4 regions of the Bacillus sp. SSR7 genome follow, and region 3 is predicted to be linked to each of the others. Evidence: riboswitches for the same ligand, from Rfam matches in the RefSeq annotation. Region 3 holds a riboswitch; each other region holds the start of a gene.
The links. Region 3 has a riboswitch for magnesium ahead of mgtE (magnesium transporter). Riboswitches for the same ligand answer to the same signal wherever they lie in the genome.
Positions count from the first base shown of each region.

Region 1: another riboswitch for magnesium. It lies ahead of mgtE (magnesium transporter); the one in region 3 lies ahead of mgtE (magnesium transporter).
Region 2: another riboswitch for magnesium. It lies ahead of AC0NJG_RS08010 (P-type ATPase actuator domain-containing protein); the one in region 3 lies ahead of mgtE (magnesium transporter).
Region 4: another riboswitch for magnesium. It lies ahead of mgtA (magnesium-translocating P-type ATPase); the one in region 3 lies ahead of mgtE (magnesium transporter).

Region 1 is NZ_JBVVXV010000014.1:37,673-41,894, forward strand. It holds partial or broken gene AC0NJG_RS21360 (cell division protein FtsW) at 1-180, opposite strand, end outside; gene mgtE (magnesium transporter) at 270-1,598, opposite strand; M-box (ykoK) riboswitch at 1,808-1,987, opposite strand; gene AC0NJG_RS21370 (hypothetical protein) at 2,285-2,491, shown strand; gene AC0NJG_RS21375 (S8 family peptidase) at 2,880-4,222, opposite strand, start outside.
Region 2 is NZ_JBVVXV010000003.1:144,151-148,372, reverse strand. It holds gene AC0NJG_RS08035 (GNAT family N-acetyltransferase) at 1-243, shown strand, start outside; gene AC0NJG_RS08030 (YpbS family protein) at 265-537, shown strand; gene AC0NJG_RS08025 (sulfurtransferase) at 540-1,373, shown strand; RNA gene ssrS (6S RNA) at 1,490-1,672, shown strand; RNA gene ssrS (6S RNA) at 1,694-1,877, shown strand; M-box (ykoK) riboswitch at 2,082-2,247, shown strand; gene AC0NJG_RS08010 (P-type ATPase actuator domain-containing protein) at 2,591-3,316, shown strand; gene AC0NJG_RS08005 (5'-3' exonuclease) at 3,446-4,222, shown strand, end outside.
Region 3 is NZ_JBVVXV010000016.1:83,669-87,890, reverse strand. It holds gene AC0NJG_RS23065 (FtsW/RodA/SpoVE family cell cycle protein) at 1-180, opposite strand, end outside; M-box (ykoK) riboswitch at 367-543, opposite strand; M-box (ykoK) riboswitch at 1,049-1,214, shown strand; gene mgtE (magnesium transporter) at 1,495-2,823, shown strand; gene AC0NJG_RS23055 (phosphodiester glycosidase family protein) at 2,984-4,069, shown strand.
Region 4 is NZ_JBVVXV010000002.1:341,943-346,164, forward strand. It holds gene mgtA (magnesium-translocating P-type ATPase) at 1-1,617, opposite strand, end outside; M-box (ykoK) riboswitch at 1,947-2,114, opposite strand; gene AC0NJG_RS05850 (DUF3932 family protein) at 2,301-2,552, opposite strand; gene rnz (ribonuclease Z) at 2,742-3,665, shown strand; partial or broken gene AC0NJG_RS05860 (hypothetical protein) at 4,044-4,222, shown strand, end outside.

The DNA.
Region 1 (4,222 bases), on a different contig from region 3:
AATTATTAATTTTAAATAAAGTTTATTTAATTGAGAGCGAAAACAGAGTTCACTACTATAGCCATAATTTTTAACTGCAACAATTGAGCTAGTACTATACTTCATCAAAATTCTAAATACAATTGTAATGATAAGTAAAAAAAACAACAGATAATCCAGTAACTTAAATACTTTTTGTATTTCTAATCTCTCTTTCTCCATACTTCCAACAAGCTTTTCTACAAACTTTGCAGGAACGAACATAGGTATAAAAAATTAACATAAATTTCTTATAGGCCTAGTAACATTTTTGCAATGGTAAAGTACAGAATTAACCCCGTTCCATCGACTAATGTCGTAATGAACGGACCTGAGATAACAGCTGGATCCAGCTTTAACTTATTTAATATCAAGGGTAATACAGATGAAACAATAGACGACCAAATAACAATGAACAATCCAGTAATAGCTACAACCTGTGCGACTTCTGTACCTACGCCTAAAGTGTACGCACGAATTAATGCCGCCACAGCTAATGTAATCCCCAGCAAAATACCCACTAATGCTTCTTTTTTTATAACCCGAAATATATCTTTAAATTTCACCTCATTTAGAGCTACAGCTCGAACCAATGTAGTTACGACCTGTGTACCTGTATTTCCTCCGGTTCCAATTAACAAGGGAATAAAAAAAGCCAGTGCAACTACATGAGTCAAAGTTTCTTCATAATGTCGCAGTACTGAACCAGTATATGCTTCTGCTACAAATAGAAGTAATAACCAACCTATACGTTTACGGTATATTTGCCAAATCGAGGTTTCAAAATACGGCTTATCTAAAGGGGTGCTTCCTCCTAATTTTTGAATATCTTCAGTTGCTTCTTCTTCGAAAACATCCATTGCATCATCGAAGGTTATGATACCTATCATCCGATTATCCATCGTTGTTACAGGTATAGCGGATAAATCATAATCCATTAGTTTTTGTACAGCTTCCTGTTGGTCTAAGTCCACTGAAACTGAAATAACATTCGATGCCATGATTGATGATAAAGTTTTATCATCTGTAGCTAGCAATAATTCACGAATTGAAACAATTCCATTTAGCTGACCACGTGTATCAAGAACATAAATATACGAAATTGATTCTACCCCTGCGCCAATTTTCCTAATATGCGACAGCGTATCTTTCACTTTCCAATTTTCCCTGGCAGCAATATAGTCAATGGTCATTAAACTGCCCGCTGTTCCAGATTGAAAAACCAACAGACTTCTAATTCTATTTTGAGATTCTTTAGATAAAAGTTGTATCAGTTTTTCAGCCTGAAGTCGATGAATTGAAAGAATTACATCAACAAGGTCATCAATAGATTGCCTAGCTAATAGCTCTTCTCCTTTATCCATAGGCACGTTGGTGTAAATATTATATTGCTCCTCTGGAGTAAGGTAACTAAGAATTTTCGCACCTTTTTCAGCAGGAAAATATTTCATTAAAGATATCTGATCTTTATGATGAAGTTCTTTCATTTCCATTGCAATATCATAGGATTGAGTTTTTATAAGCTCTTGCACTAAGTGTGTATCTTTTGTTGCTAATAATTGTTGTAAGCATTTTTTCATCGTAATTCCTCCTTAAGGACAGTGGTACTTGGTATCATTTTCCCACTTCTAGGAAAACTAATTTCTTAATAAATATGGGATCAATATCATCAATCATTAGTCTTCCCCCCTTTTATAAAAGATTTATTACAAATAAAATTTTGCATATAAAAAACCTCCCTTAGTAATTCAACTAAAGGAGGTTGCTAAAAAAGACATAGCTAAATAAAGCTCATTCCCCCTAGTTGAGTTTTGGCACTATACAACGTAAAGGATGAATTATTATTCATCACTTAGCTATCTTAAGAAGAGCCTTAATCCGACAATTCCTGTTCTACCCATTGGCATCTTTCGATATTTTTGGGCAATAGCCTGTGTTTGTATAGGAGCCTCACCTAACAGGTCATAAATATTTCAAATTTTTTGTTCGTTTCGTGTTAAAGCATATCTACTATTTTTGAACTTGTCAAGTAATAACAGAACTTATTTTTTCAATTTTTTATATTATAATATTCCCAAACCATAGATATAAATTTCTGTATACAGTTTTATATTTATACAAAAAACCTCACAATTCACGCATTAAATTCTATGAAATATTAAATTAATTTCCTTTTTTATTACACCTGTCCTGGCTCTTTATTATTGGAAATCAATATATAATAATAATTATGAAACAAGAGAAGGAGGATATAACTATAAATTTGTTGAGTATTCCACGTGAAACTCAAGTATATCTAACAATAAAAGCAATAGAAGATAAAATTTCACATGCATTTGGTAGTATAGACAGTACATTAGATACCGTTGAAAAGTTTTTGGATATTCCCACCACATTTACAGAACAGGATTACCAAGACCAAGCTGATGCTATTCATTTGGAAAATAGATTGAATATACAATTCACAACCTAATAAAGAAAGCGTTCAACGAATTTTGAACGCTTTAAAACAGAAATTACAAAGAAATAAGAATTTTTTAATATATTTTATTTCAAATGGCGAAGATTAAAAATCAAATGAAAATTAATTGTATATGCAGTTGATTGGACTGCGTCATTACCAAAAATTCCCTTTATGTCTGCAATTGAAGGAGTGTCCTAGTTCTAAATTTAGAATGTGGCTACACTGATAGTTGTTTAATTCTTGATATAAGACACATCTCTACACTAAAAATATCCACTGGAGTACTTTCCTTATCTTATGATTAAAAGTACAACTGAAAGGCACTTATGCTAATACGCATAAGTGCCTTTCTCACTAGTATTATATACAACTAGTTATATAAGAATCCTTTATACCATTATTCTGGGAAAATAAAGTTAGAGTTCCCTTCACTATTATTGGAATCCTCTTTCGGGAACGTAATAGTAGAACCTTGATTCCCTTTATTTATTTCTTGCTCTTCAGGAAATACAATGGAAGAATTATTACCTAAGTTTGGTGAAAAACCAAGTTTAGATAATATGGCTTTTAAGTCAGGTAAAACACCAATTTTATCAGAGGTTGGATCGTTAGATTTCGTTCCAGTACTAGAATCACTTAAAATATCCCTAAGCTGGCTTGGTGTAAATACTTTTCCCTGATTATTTTTTGCAATTCCTTGAATTGATGCAGCAGCACCAGCAATAATAGGTGATGCGCTAGATGTTCCACTAAAGCTAGAAGTATATAGATTTGTTGTAAATTCACTTGGTTTAGCATCTGTTGTATCTACTGCATTCCCCCATCCATACACATCCACCCTACTACCATAATTAGAGAAATATGAACGTTTATGAGGAACCCTTGCAGAAGCTGCCCCAACCATAATTGCCCCTGAATCTTTAAAATCAGGACTATTACGATTTAGAACTTGTTTACCATTACGGTCTCTAAATTGATCTAAATCGTTTCCGCCGTTTGCACCTGCTTCAATAATAATAATACCCTTATTTGTTCCCAGACGAATTGCATCAAATATATCCGGTTTTACTTCTACAGGAAGATAGTTCTTATCTCCATATCCATCATAAGTAGCCTGGGCTTCTAATAAAAGGATATCTCCAGCTTGCATATTGTTAACTGCACTTAAGATAGCATCAGCTGTATTATAATTTCCGTTATCCCTAATCTGAGATACAACCTTTACTTTAGCTTTCGGTGCAATCCCAATTCCACCTATGTTATTATCCTCTGCCGAAACAATCCCTAAGACTGAGGTACCATGATCATGGTGTTCACTCTTATTCTGTCCGGATATCAATTCAATCTTTTGATTCACTAAATCCTCATGACTAAATAACCAGCCATACTCCATGTCTACAAAAGTAGTTCCTTTTCCATCCCCACCTTTTATGCTCCAGGCATAAGGTGCATTAATTCCTAATGGTGCTGGTTCAAGGTAACCTTGTCTTGTAAGTCTAGGCTCATCATATGGATTAACAGATAAATTTGGTAAACGCTCTTCTGGTGGCGCCTCTTCTTCCTGTAAATACGCCGTTTCAACAAGAGATGATTTTTCAATTTTTGTAAGTAATGCTTGTACATCAATATCATCTTGCATTTCTACAATATAGTAGTTTAGCAAATTAGAAGAAATATGATTGGAATCTTTTATTTCTTTACCTAGATTTTTAATTTCTTTAGGATTTAAAGAATTAAAAA
Region 2 (4,222 bases), on a different contig from region 3:
ATTGGAAAGAAGCTATTAAGTCATGCTATAGCAACTGCTAAAGGATATGGTATGTCAAAACTTGAAGTTGGTACAGGCAATTCAAGTGTTTCACAACTTGCTTTCTATCAAAAATGTGGATTTCGTATTTTTTCTATTGATTTTGATTACTTTTCGAAGCATTATGAAGAAGAGATTATTGAAAATGGGATTGTATGTCGTGATATGATTCGGCTTGCAATGGAATTGAATGAGAACGTATAACTTATTTAGGGGGAAGAGAAGATGGAAGTACATAAAGCAATTACAGCACATTCTCGTAAACAAAATGAAAGTGTAAAAGCATGTTTACAATTAGATGCGCAGCGTGAAGCAGCTATTGAAGCTGCTGTATCTCTTGCGTCAAATGGGAAAGAATTTTCGGTTGATGTCATTAATGCTGTAACGAAGCAAATTAACGCTCTTGCAAAAAATGGTGTTACCTTGCAGCGTAAATATGTTACAAAAGAAATGGTTATGGAGTATGTAAGTCGTTTGAAAGAGAAAGAAGGTCGTTAAAGATGATAGTTACAGTCGAATGGTTACGTGAGCATATAGAAGATGAGAACGTCCGTATAATCGATTGTCGTTTTGATTTAGCGAATCCTAATTGGGGTAGAGAAAAGTATGAGGAAGAACATATTCCTCATGCATTATATTTTGATTTGAATTTAGATTTATCAAGTCCTGTAACAGAACATGGTGGTCGTCATCCGTTGCCAAATATTGAGGAGTTTGCGGACAAGCTTTCGCGCGCTGGTATTGATGAACACACGACAGTAGTTGCATATGACAGTCAAGCGGGTGCAAATGCTTCTCGTTTCTGGTGGTTACTAAATTATGTAGGACATGAGAAAGTATATATATTAGATGGCGGATTTCCTGCATGGAAAGAGAATGGACTACCGGTAACACCGGAAATTCCTGTTGTTATACGAAAGACATTCAAAGCAAATATACAAGATCATATGCTTGTAACGATGGAAACGGTGAGAGAGAATATTCATGCAGGTACAGATGTTGCATTAATTGATTCCAGAGAGCCAAAACGTTATGCTGGTGCAGAGGAACTTGTTGATCCAAAAGCAGGGCATATCCCAACGGCAGTAAATTATTTTTGGAAGGATGGAATGCTGCAATCAGGGCAATTTAAGAATGAAGCTGGGCAACAAGAACGATTCCAAAATCTTTCGAAAGATAAGGAAACAATTGTATATTGTGGTTCTGGTGTTACAGCATGTCCAAATATCGTTGCATTGAAATTAGCTGGATTCCAAAATGTTAAATTGTATGCAGGTAGCTGGAGTGATTGGATTTCTTATCCAGAAAATCAAATTGCAAAAGAAGAAGATTAATCACTTGCATGCAAAAATAATTTGTATTAAAATAAGGTCACAAGCAAGAGATTGCTCAAAAAACTTTGTATTTTACACATTGGAAACAATGTGATAATATTACGACAAGTAAATAATACATCCTGCGGTGTACGTAACTTATTTATGTCTAAAACCGATGTTAGTTATACGGAAGCTCAATATTTAGCGACCATCATCAAGCCTTCCTTGTGGAGGAAGATGTACGGTAACTGTGAGGGCATCCACCTGCGAGTAGCGGGTTTTTGGACATTTACGAGGAGCGGCACGTGCGGGGGTCTTATTTCAACTAACATTATATAAAATTCCTACGGTGTACGTAGCTTATGTATGTCTTAAACCAATAAGTTTAATATGGAAGTTCAATATTTAAATGTAGCTAACATGCCATCTTTTTAAGAAGGAAGTTACAAACATTTGTGAGAGCATCCACCTGTGAGAGCAGGTTTATGGACATCTAGAGAGAACGGCATATGTGGGGCTATATAAAAACCTTACGTTTTATACGTAAGGTTTTTTTGTTGTATACATATATCCATGTTATCTGGATTCACCTGTGAAGTTTCCGTAATAAATATAGCACTTTCTGTCTTTATTATATCTAGGTTAGTTTGTTATACCTTTCGAAAAAAATGTAGGCTACTGTTGACATCTATTTTAAATAAGAGTAACATTTTCTATGTAATAAAAATAAGTCTCTGTTAGGTGAGGCTCCTGTATAGAGAAATGCTACTGCCCAAAAATGTCGAGAGACGCCAATGGGTCAACAGGAATGATCGAATTAAGGTTTTTCTTAACGTAGCTGGTAATGTACCTATGCTATACAGTGCTAAAACTCGGCGAGGGAGAGGTCCGTAGATTTCTAATTGTATTAGGAATCGTTTATTTGTGTATGTCATGGCCTTTACTCTTTTCGGAGTAAAGGTCTTTTTGTTACAAAGCTATGAGTAATTTCATAGTATAAACTATAAAATGAAACGAGGAGGTGAGGAGCATGTCAAATTCTGACTCGGTTCCGTTACCCATATACTTCAAATCAAAAATATATGATGTAGGCAGGAAACGACTTGTTCCTCCCTTTATATTTATCATCATGTAGCGTTTATATGTATGTTTAAGCGCTAGACACTTTCACAGTAAAGTGGATAAATTGAGAAACAAAGCGTTTCTTCCTATGTTCTAAAGGAGGAGACGATAATATGTTATATGCAAACAAAACTGTGGGTAACACGTCATATAAATTAAGTAAAAAATCAATGAAAGAACAAACATTGCTTCAAAAAAATAAAGATTTATTAATTGAAATCGCAACGAGAGATGTAAAATCTGTATTTGCGTATTTTAAAACAACAAGAGATGGATTATCTATGAAAGAGGCACAAAAACGTATTCAAGTATACGGCCGAAATGAATTAACTTCAAAAAGAGCTCGTATTGCGGAAGTGATGATGAAGCTAGGTGGAATGATCCCAGGTTTTTCAAAACAAAATGTGAGAGATGGATTACAATGTGAGAAGATTACTGTGTCTCGAGTAGAATGTTCTAGTGTAACAGGTTTAAACGGTGAATTAAAAATGATGGATTTGCCAGTACAAGAGCTTGTTCCTGGAGATATGATTTTCCTTTCAGAAGGTGATACAGTACCAGCAGATGTACGTATCATTTATGCAAATGATCTATTAGTAAATGAATCTGTGATAACAGGAAACGATGCGAGTATTGAGAAATTTGAAAGTTGCTATCATCTTGAACGCAAACGATTTATTCCTTTGAAAAGAATGAAAGACTATAATCCACTTGAACTTGAAAATGTATGTTTCAAAGGGACGTATATTGTTAGTGGAAATGCAAAAGCTGTAGTAGTTTCAACTGGGAAAAATACGTATACAGGGATTCTTCATACTTGTTGTAGTAGAACGTCTTAATGCGTAAATGATGCTAAATATACAAAAACAATGTATAATAGACAAAGTTGAAAAACGTAGAATGGTAATCTATTTATATAACCTTACGTGATGACGTGAGGTTATTATTTTTTTGGTAGGAGAGGAATTATGAAAAAAGTATTATTAGTTGATGGTATGGCACTATTATTTCGTGCTTTTTATGCAACAAGTGTCTACGGGCAGTTTATGAAACGACAAGATGGTACCCCTACAAACGGGATTCATGGTTATATGAAACATTTATTAACGGCAATGCAAGCAATTGAACCGACACACATCGTAACATGCTGGGATATGGGAAGTACAACATTTAGAACAGAATCGTTCTCAAATTATAAAGCGAATCGTGCAGCGCCGCCTGAAGAATTAATTCCACAATTTGATCTAGTGCAAGAAATGACTGCAAAATTATCTGTTCCAGTTATCGGTATGAAAGGGTATGAAGCCGATGATTGTATCGGTACACTGGCAAAACAATATTGCAATGAAGCGGAAGTTTATATTTTAACAGGTGATACGGATTTACTTCAGCTTGTTGATAAGAACGTTACAGTTATGCTTTTGCGTAAAGGAATTGGAAATTACGAGTATTACACACCGGAGAAAATTATGGAAGAAAAAGGTGTAGAACCTTGGCAAATTGTTCATGCGAAAGCTTTTATGGGAGATACAAGTGATAATTATCCAGGTGTAAAAGGTATTGGTGAAAAAACAGCATATAAGCTTATACAAGAACATGGTACAGTAGCAACTGTACTAGAAAATGTGGCATCATTAACGAAAGCGCAACGTACGAAGATTGAAAGTGATTTAGAGAATTTAAATATTTCATTACAATTAGCACAAATTCATTGTGAAGTTCCTATTTCATGTTCACTAGAAGAA
Region 3 (4,222 bases):
TAACCCTATTGTTCCTAAAAGTAGCTTTGTTAATTGAGAATCAACAAAATGTCTACTGTTATAACCGTAATGTTGGACAGCGACAATGGAGCTCGCGCTATACATCATGATAATACCTAAAGTACAAGTTATGAATAGAGGAAGGAGCAATAGATAATCGAGTTTTAATATTTTTTTCATTTTAATATCCTCCTGATTTAAAACAAAACATAATATTCCATTTGCTAATGAATAGAATCTTGTTCTCGTCAATTATTAAATATGACTTTTGTTTGGGAAGATTCTATCGCTTACTCCCTGTTTTTTTACGCAAAAATCCCCCTAGTATGTAACTAGAGGGATTCAAAATGGCATGACTAAATAAGGCTTTTCTCCCCCTAGTAGAGCTTTGGCACTATACAACGTAAAGTAATGAAAATTCATTACTTAGCTATCTTAAGAAGAGCCTTAATCCGACAATTCCTGTTCTACCCATTGGCGTCTTTCGACATTTTTGGGCAATAGCCTGTGTTTGCATAGGAGCCTCACCTAACAGGTTAAGCAATATAAATTTTATGTGTTTGTTTCGTGTAGCAAGCATAAATATATTTTTTTTGCTTGTCAAGCAACCGTATTGCTAATTTTATTTATTTTATTGCTTTATAGTCCTTTGAGAAATGATAAGAGAAAATGTATGTAATCATTCCGTATAAGTACATATTTTTGACTTGTAGTGTATCGTTTGATTAAGTAGTTTAACCACATAAATTTGATAAACAGTAAAGAAGATTTTAATTATAAAAGAAGATTTTTTTAGAATGTTCTTTTGATATAAAGAATGACTAATTATTTATCTTTTGTTATACAATTGGAATTTGATTAAAAACAATAAGTTTCATATGTTTTATAACGCTTCTTCGAATTAAATCTATTTGAATTCTATGTTTTTAAGGGGAATTTTAAATTTATAAGAAAATATAATTTAATTTTCTATAAAAGATTTTTTTATGAATGGAATTGAAAGTCAGTTGACAAATATTAAATTCTGGTTTAAATTTTGAAGTAATTCAATAAACTTTGTTAGGTGAGGCTCCTGTATAGAGAAACGCTGCTGCCCAAAAATGTCGAGAGACGCCAATGGGTCAACAGGAACGGTCGGATTAAGGCCCTTCTTAATGTAGCTGGTTATAAAAACCTATGCTATACAGTGCTAAAACTCAACGAGGGAGTGGTATACGATTTGATAGAAAGGCACCTCTGTGATTTTGGCAGGGCGGTCTTAATAATCATTTATTTGTATTGTGAAAAAACCTTTACTCCTTTTTGAGTAAAGGTTTTTCTGTTTAATTTTATTTATTTTTATCTTGTCTATATTCAAAAAGGAGGTAATTCTAACTAATGAATTGATTGCAATGTAACTATTATTGCTTAATAAAAAATTTAAGACAGATAAAATAAAACAAAACCACTCATGAAACTCTAGAGTCTCCCTTAGCAATATGAGGAGGAGTTAACATGAAGAAATTATTAAAAGAATTACTTGTAACCAAAAATAATTTGGATGCAGAGAAAGTTTTACGTCTTCCGTCGTATGATGTTGCACAAGAAGTAAAAAGATTTTCAATTGAAGATCAAATCATATTGCTAAATACGATTCCCGTATTAAAAAGCTCTAAAATTCTTCAATATATGAGTGCAGAAGAAAAATATAATATCTTAATTCACTTATCTGAAAACAAAGCTAAAAAGTTACTAAATTTACAACCGATTGATGAATTAGTAGATTTACTTCTAGCGGTTCATCCTGAAAAACAAGCTAAATTAATGGCGTATCTAGACAAAATTACAAAACATAACGTAAAAAAATTGATGAATTTCAAACCTGAAACGGCAGGAAGTCTTGTCACAAGTGATTTTGTTGCAGTTAGAGGAAATTGGTCAGTAAAAATGACATTGAAGTACATTAGGGAACATTCTGAAAATGTAGAATCAATATCTTATAGTTATGTTCTTGATAGTCATGGTTATCTTGAGGGAATCGTTTCCATACATGAGTTATTACTAGCAGCAGATGAAGAGATATTATCTACTATTATGATTCAAGAGGTAATTTCAGTACAAGCTGAAGTTGACCAGCAAGAAGTTGTAAAAAAGCTCCTGAATTATAATTTAGCAGCAATACCTGTGACAAAAGCAAATAATAAAATGATTGGTATTATAACATTTGATGACGTAATGAATGTTATGGAAGCAGAAGCTACAGAAGATATTCAAAAGTTAGGCGGAAGTGAACCATTGAATCAATCTTACTTTGAAGCTAGCATTTGGAGCATTTTCTTAAAACGTCTACCATGGCTATTACTTCTTTTTGTTGCTGAGGCATACACAGGTACGGTATTAAAGTATTTTGAAGACGAAATTGAAACTGTAGTTGCCCTTGCTTTCTTTGTTCCGTTATTAGTAGGTACTGGTGGGAATACAGGAACACAGGTTGTAGCAACAATTACTCGTGCAATTGGTATCGGAGAGGTGAAATTTAAAGACCTTTTCCGTGTAATGAAAAAAGAATTTGCAATTGGTATGCTTCTTGGGCTTGCACTTGGGATAGCTGGGCTCACTCGTGCTTACATGTTAGGAGTTGGAACAGAAGTTGCACAAGTTGTAGCAATTACTTTATTATTTATTGTTATTTGGGCTTCTATTGTAGCAGCAGTTTTACCTTTGATTCTAAGAAAATTAAAACTAGATCCTGCAGTTGTTTCGGGTCCATTTATTACAACATTTGTTGACGGAACAGGATTAGTAATTTATTTCATGGTTGCAAAAACGTTATTAAATTTGTAAATATACACTGAAGTAAAAGCGAAATGCGGAATAAGTATTTTGCCTTGATTGCTAAAATCTAGTGGAGAATTCAAAAATGAGGAAATCAAACACTTATGTCTTGAGATAAATAATATTTTAATGGATTTATTGAATGTAATGAATGCTGGAGGATAAAACTATGAAACATCTAAGAAAAATCTTCAAACGAATTTTGCTACTGTTGTCTATTTTCATGCTTATTGGCATAGGAATATTATTTGGTACTAGCTATGGCCGAGAGCTTCGTATAACAATGGCTGGGAGTATACTAACTTCTCAGCATCCACAATATGCGAAATATACATTCCTATCCCAAAAGGAACTAGATAAACTGCAAGATAGAATTAACCATCCGAAATGGTCAAACAGTGATGAGCATATTTATAAAAAAATAGCAGGAAAAAGATTAGAAGAATTTAAAAATCAACCATTAGAAATTGATGTAGAAACAATTAAAAGTAACAAAGATAGTCGCTTTCTTTTTGAAGGGAAATTAGTTACTATTAGCAATCCCTTCAATGTTAAACTTGTTAGCCATCAAGGAACACAGGGCGCTAACAGAGGAGAAAAAATTAGCGTAATAGCAAAGCGTAATCATGCACTTGTTGCTGTGAATGCAAGTGGATTTGCTGATGAAACAGGAAGGGGTGGAGGAAATGTTGCAACTGGAATAGTAATAGAAAATGGGGAAGCTATTGATACGAATATGGATAGAAATACCCCTACAATTATTACGGGTTTAACAAAGTTTGGGCAAATGATAACAGGAAATTATTCTACCCAACAACTTTTGGATAAACAAGTCGTTTCAGCGGCAGGATTTATGCCACAGTTAATTGTAAATGGAGAAAAAATGATTACAGAAGGAGACGGTGGCTGGGGCTCTGCACCGCGAAGTATTATGGCACAAAAAGAAGATGGTACAATTATGTTTCTAGTTATTGACGGTAGACAGACGCATAGTATAGGGGCTACGTTAAAAGAGTGTCAAGATATTCTATATGAAAAAGGAGCAATAAATGCAATGGCAATGGATGGAGGATCCTCTGCTACTCTATATTTAGGAGGAAGGGTTATAAATTCACCTTCTACATTGTCTCATGAAGATCGCTATTTACCGAATGCTTGGGTGGTAACAGCAAATTCGAAGCAAAAAATAAAGATGACAATAGATGGAGAAAAAGTAAATCCCAAAACATTAGATAATATTGGTACAAATATTTAAACCCATGTATGAGCTACTTATATAAATAAAGATTTTAAAACCGCAAAATGTATTAATGAATAAAATCCGTAAAATGAAATCAGTACACATAAAGGAGAAATTGTATAATTGCATAAAGTTTATGAAAAAATGGGAGTATAATTTGGTATTGTG
Region 4 (4,222 bases), on a different contig from region 3:
GAGAATCATATCATTTTCATCTTGTACCGCGTACTCTGTATCATGTATTGGTCTATCTTTTTTATAAGCTACAGCAATAACACGCATACCTTCACTATTTAATGTCTCACTTAGTTGTTTTACATTTACGCGCATGTCATCGGTAAGAGAAACAACTTTGCCATCTACTTCAGTGTAGTTACAAATAGATAAAATTTCTTCTACTGCCCCTTTACAAACCATTGTATGTTCACCTGAAATATCTTTCACGATGACAGACATACGCCGGCGAGCAAAATCAAATGGAATTTCATCTAGTTTTTGAAAAACGGATGGATCAAATTTTTGATTTTCTTCTGTATGTTTTATAACGGCTTTATCTATTAAATTTTTCAATCCTGTTTGATAGAAGCTATTTAAATAGGCAAATTGTAATACACGATTACATGTATTACCATTAGGATCTAAGTGCCGAACAAGTACAACTTTATCTTCTGTTAAAGTTCCTGTTTTATCGGTACAAAGAATGTTCATAGCACCTAAGTTTTGAATAGAATTCAGCTGTTTTACAATTACTTTCTGTTTAGACATGTTAACGGCACCTTTAGCTAAATTAGCAGTCACAATCATTGGTAACATTTCAGGTGTTAGACCAACTGCGATTGCAATAGCGAAGAAGAAAGCTTCTTGCCAATCCCCTTTTGTGAATCCGTTAATGAGAAGAACGATAGGTGCCATAATAAGCATGAATGTAATTAAGAGCCAGCTTACTTTGTTTACACCTTTATCAAAGCTTGTTTCTACGCGTTTACCGATTACTTTTTTTGCTAAAGAGCCGAAATACGTATCAGTACTTGTGGAGACGACAACAGCTTTTGCGCTACCACTTACAATATTTGTCCCCATGAAGCAAAGATTTTCCATATCGAGTGGATTGTAATTTTTTTTCGTGCTTTTCGGTAATAGATGTTTATTTTCTGTATGATAGCAGTTTTCGTACTTTTCTACAGGTAGTGCTTCCCCCGTTAAAGAAGACTGATTTACAAATAAATCTTTAGCCGATAAAATACGCACATCAGCTGGAACAATGTCTCCGGCTGAAAGTGAGATAATATCGCCAGGTACAAGTTCCTCAATTGGAATTTCCGTTGTATCGGTTTGCTTTAAAATCTTTACATTTTTTGTTTCGTGTACAAATCTATCTATTCTAAAGACACTCGCCGTTGTTCGAACCATAGCCTTTAACTGATCCGCAGCTTTTTGAGAACGAAATTCTTGTAAAAAGCGAATCGTTGCACTTAGCATTACCATTACAGATACGACAATAGTTCCTTGTATGTCATCTGTGAAAAAAGAAAGTGCGCCGAGAGCTAATAAAACAAAAATAAATGGATTTTTAAATGCCAGCAGAAATTGAATGTACCACGGTGATGTTTTATTATGAGCTACTTCATTAAGGCCATATAAAGAAAGTCTACGAGACGCTTCTTCTTTAGAGAGTCCATTTTCTGTTGTTTCTAAAAGTTGTAACGCTTTGTTTGCATCCTGCGTTGCGGCTTCCACTAATAATTTGTTATTTGTTTTCATACAATCTTGATCGTATGAATGTTTCGTTTCTTGTCTTTGTAAATTTAACATCGGTAGTTCCTCCTTTTTCATGGAGGAGGAAACAAGCTGTTACTCGACTATTTAAAATTAGGAGGAACAGTTTCTTTCTTACCTCCATGATGAAATATTAACGTAAAACATATGGGTATCTGGGCCGAATCATCAATTGCCAACTGTTCCTCACCTCCGTACAATTTAGTAGTTTCTGAATATGCTATGTTTGTTTCATAGTAAGGTGCATAATACGTAAAAAGACCTTTACTCAAAACGAGTAAAGGTCTGAATTCGCAGTTAAAAGAGTCCACAACAAAGACTGTTAGTAAATATAGATCAAAACAGTTTTGTGTATGACAAAATATACGCACCTCTCCCTCGTTGAGTTTTAGCACTGTATAGCATAGGTACTGAAACCAGCTACGTTAAAAAAGGCCTTCATTCCGACCTTTCCTGTTGACCCATTGGCGTCTCTCGACATTTTTGGGCAGCAGCGTTTCTCTATACAGGAGCCTCACCTAACAGAGACCATATTCAATTACAATTTGAATGTTAGCACTGTAAATTTATAGTGTCAATATCTTTTTTTGAAAAATCAAATAGGTTTATGATGGCTATATAGTAGGAAATAAGCGGAGTTTTTTTGAAATAAGGTTGGAAAATAAATATTGTAATGAACATAAACAAAAAGCACTGATCACAGTGCTTTTTGTTATAGATTATGAGATTGTAGCATTTTCAAAAATAACAATCTCTGAACTGTTTGCAGTTGAAACGCGTTGTGCATAATATGTTAAAGCTGAAGAAATATATGTTGGTAACGAATCATTTGTATGTGTTGTTGTATATTCATGGATTAACTCTTTCAAAGTCGTCCATTCTAATTGTGCTGGGTGATCAGACACGAAAGAACTTACCCAGCGATCAAATGAAGATGAAAAATCAGTTTGTAAACGAAATGCTTCTTTCATAATAAAACGCTCCCTTAAAATGTAGTATAATCATTTTAACATAAAACACGAACGATATCTAAATTTTTTGAGTATAACGTTCGTGATATATAGTTGTCTAGATGATTGGTTGTGTAAATTCGATTTGCCATTTGAAATAACATTCCGTAAGATGAAAGGTAGATTATATAAAGAGCTGGAGGAAAGAAAGTGGAATTTGTATTTTTAGGAACTGGTGCAGGTGTTCCTTCGAAAGGAAGGAACGTTTCAGCAATTGCTTTGCAATTGTTAGAAGAACGAGGACAAACTTGGTTATTTGATTGTGGCGAGGCGACGCAACATCAAATATTACATACATCAGTACGTCCACGCCGCATTGAAAAAATATTTATTACGCATTTACATGGTGATCATATTTTTGGATTGCCTGGTTTATTAGGAAGCCGTTCGTTTCAAGGAGGGACTACACCTTTAACAGTGTATGGACCAAAAGGAATTAAACAATTTATTGAAGTAGCATTATCAGTAAGTACGACACATGTAAAATACCCACTTGAAATTGTTGAGATAACAGAAGAAGGTACTGTGTTTGAAGATAATGAATTTCATGTGGAAACGAAAAGATTGTCACACGGTATTGAATGTTTTGGGTATCGTATTATAGAGAAAGATATACAAGGCGCCCTTTTAGTCGATAAATTGCTGGAGATGGGTGTGAAACCAGGTCCACTCTTTAAGCGTTTAAAAGATGGAGAAGTGGTTGAATTGGAAAATGGTACGATACTAAACGGACAAGATTTTATCGGCCCACCTCAAAAAGGAAGAATTATTACCATTTTAGGTGATACAAGATTTTGTGAAGCGAGTAGAGAGCTGGCACAAGACGCTGACGTACTAGTTCATGAAGCAACTTTTGCGGCAGAAGATGAACAACAAGCGTATGATTATTTTCATTCCACATCTAAGCAAGCTGCGAGTATTGCACTTCAGGCAAATGCAAAACGATTAATATTGACTCATATTAGTTCTCGTTATCAAGGGGATACGTATAAGGAATTATTGAAAGAGGCAAGAGAGCTATTTTCTAATACAGAAATAGCAACGGATTTAAAATCATTTCCAGTAGAAAGATAATAATGATATGAAAAAATGGCGACGAGAGGTTGCCATTTTTTTTTTCTAAAAAAAATAAAATAAAACTGTTATCATTTCATGCTTATATTAGATGAAACAGAAATTTTTAATGATGTGAAGATATAGGATAAAAATACATAGTATCGATTATTTAGAAAAACTGTTATATAAGTCAGACGACATACGAATGATACAAATAGCAAAAAAGGAATTTTATTCAGAACTTTTAAAATTCATTAAAAGTAAGCGTTTTATTAAAAACAAGTTATAATGAGGGCAGATTATAATTTATCCCAATTTAATGGGCAGTAAGACTCTACCTCAAAATTCGCGAATGCGAGGAATTTAGGCGAGAGATAACTGCTCGTAAAAGCACGATTGTTGTGGGCTAATAATTATTGGGAATGGACAAAACTCCCACTGATTATAGTTTCACTTGTTTATGCTATCCTTGTAAGTGGTTCTGTGTTAAACTTTGGATTGCTACCAGACTTTATTGTGGATTAGCTTATATTATTTTTAAATGAAGGTAATGCTAAGTTTCTTATTTCATATGA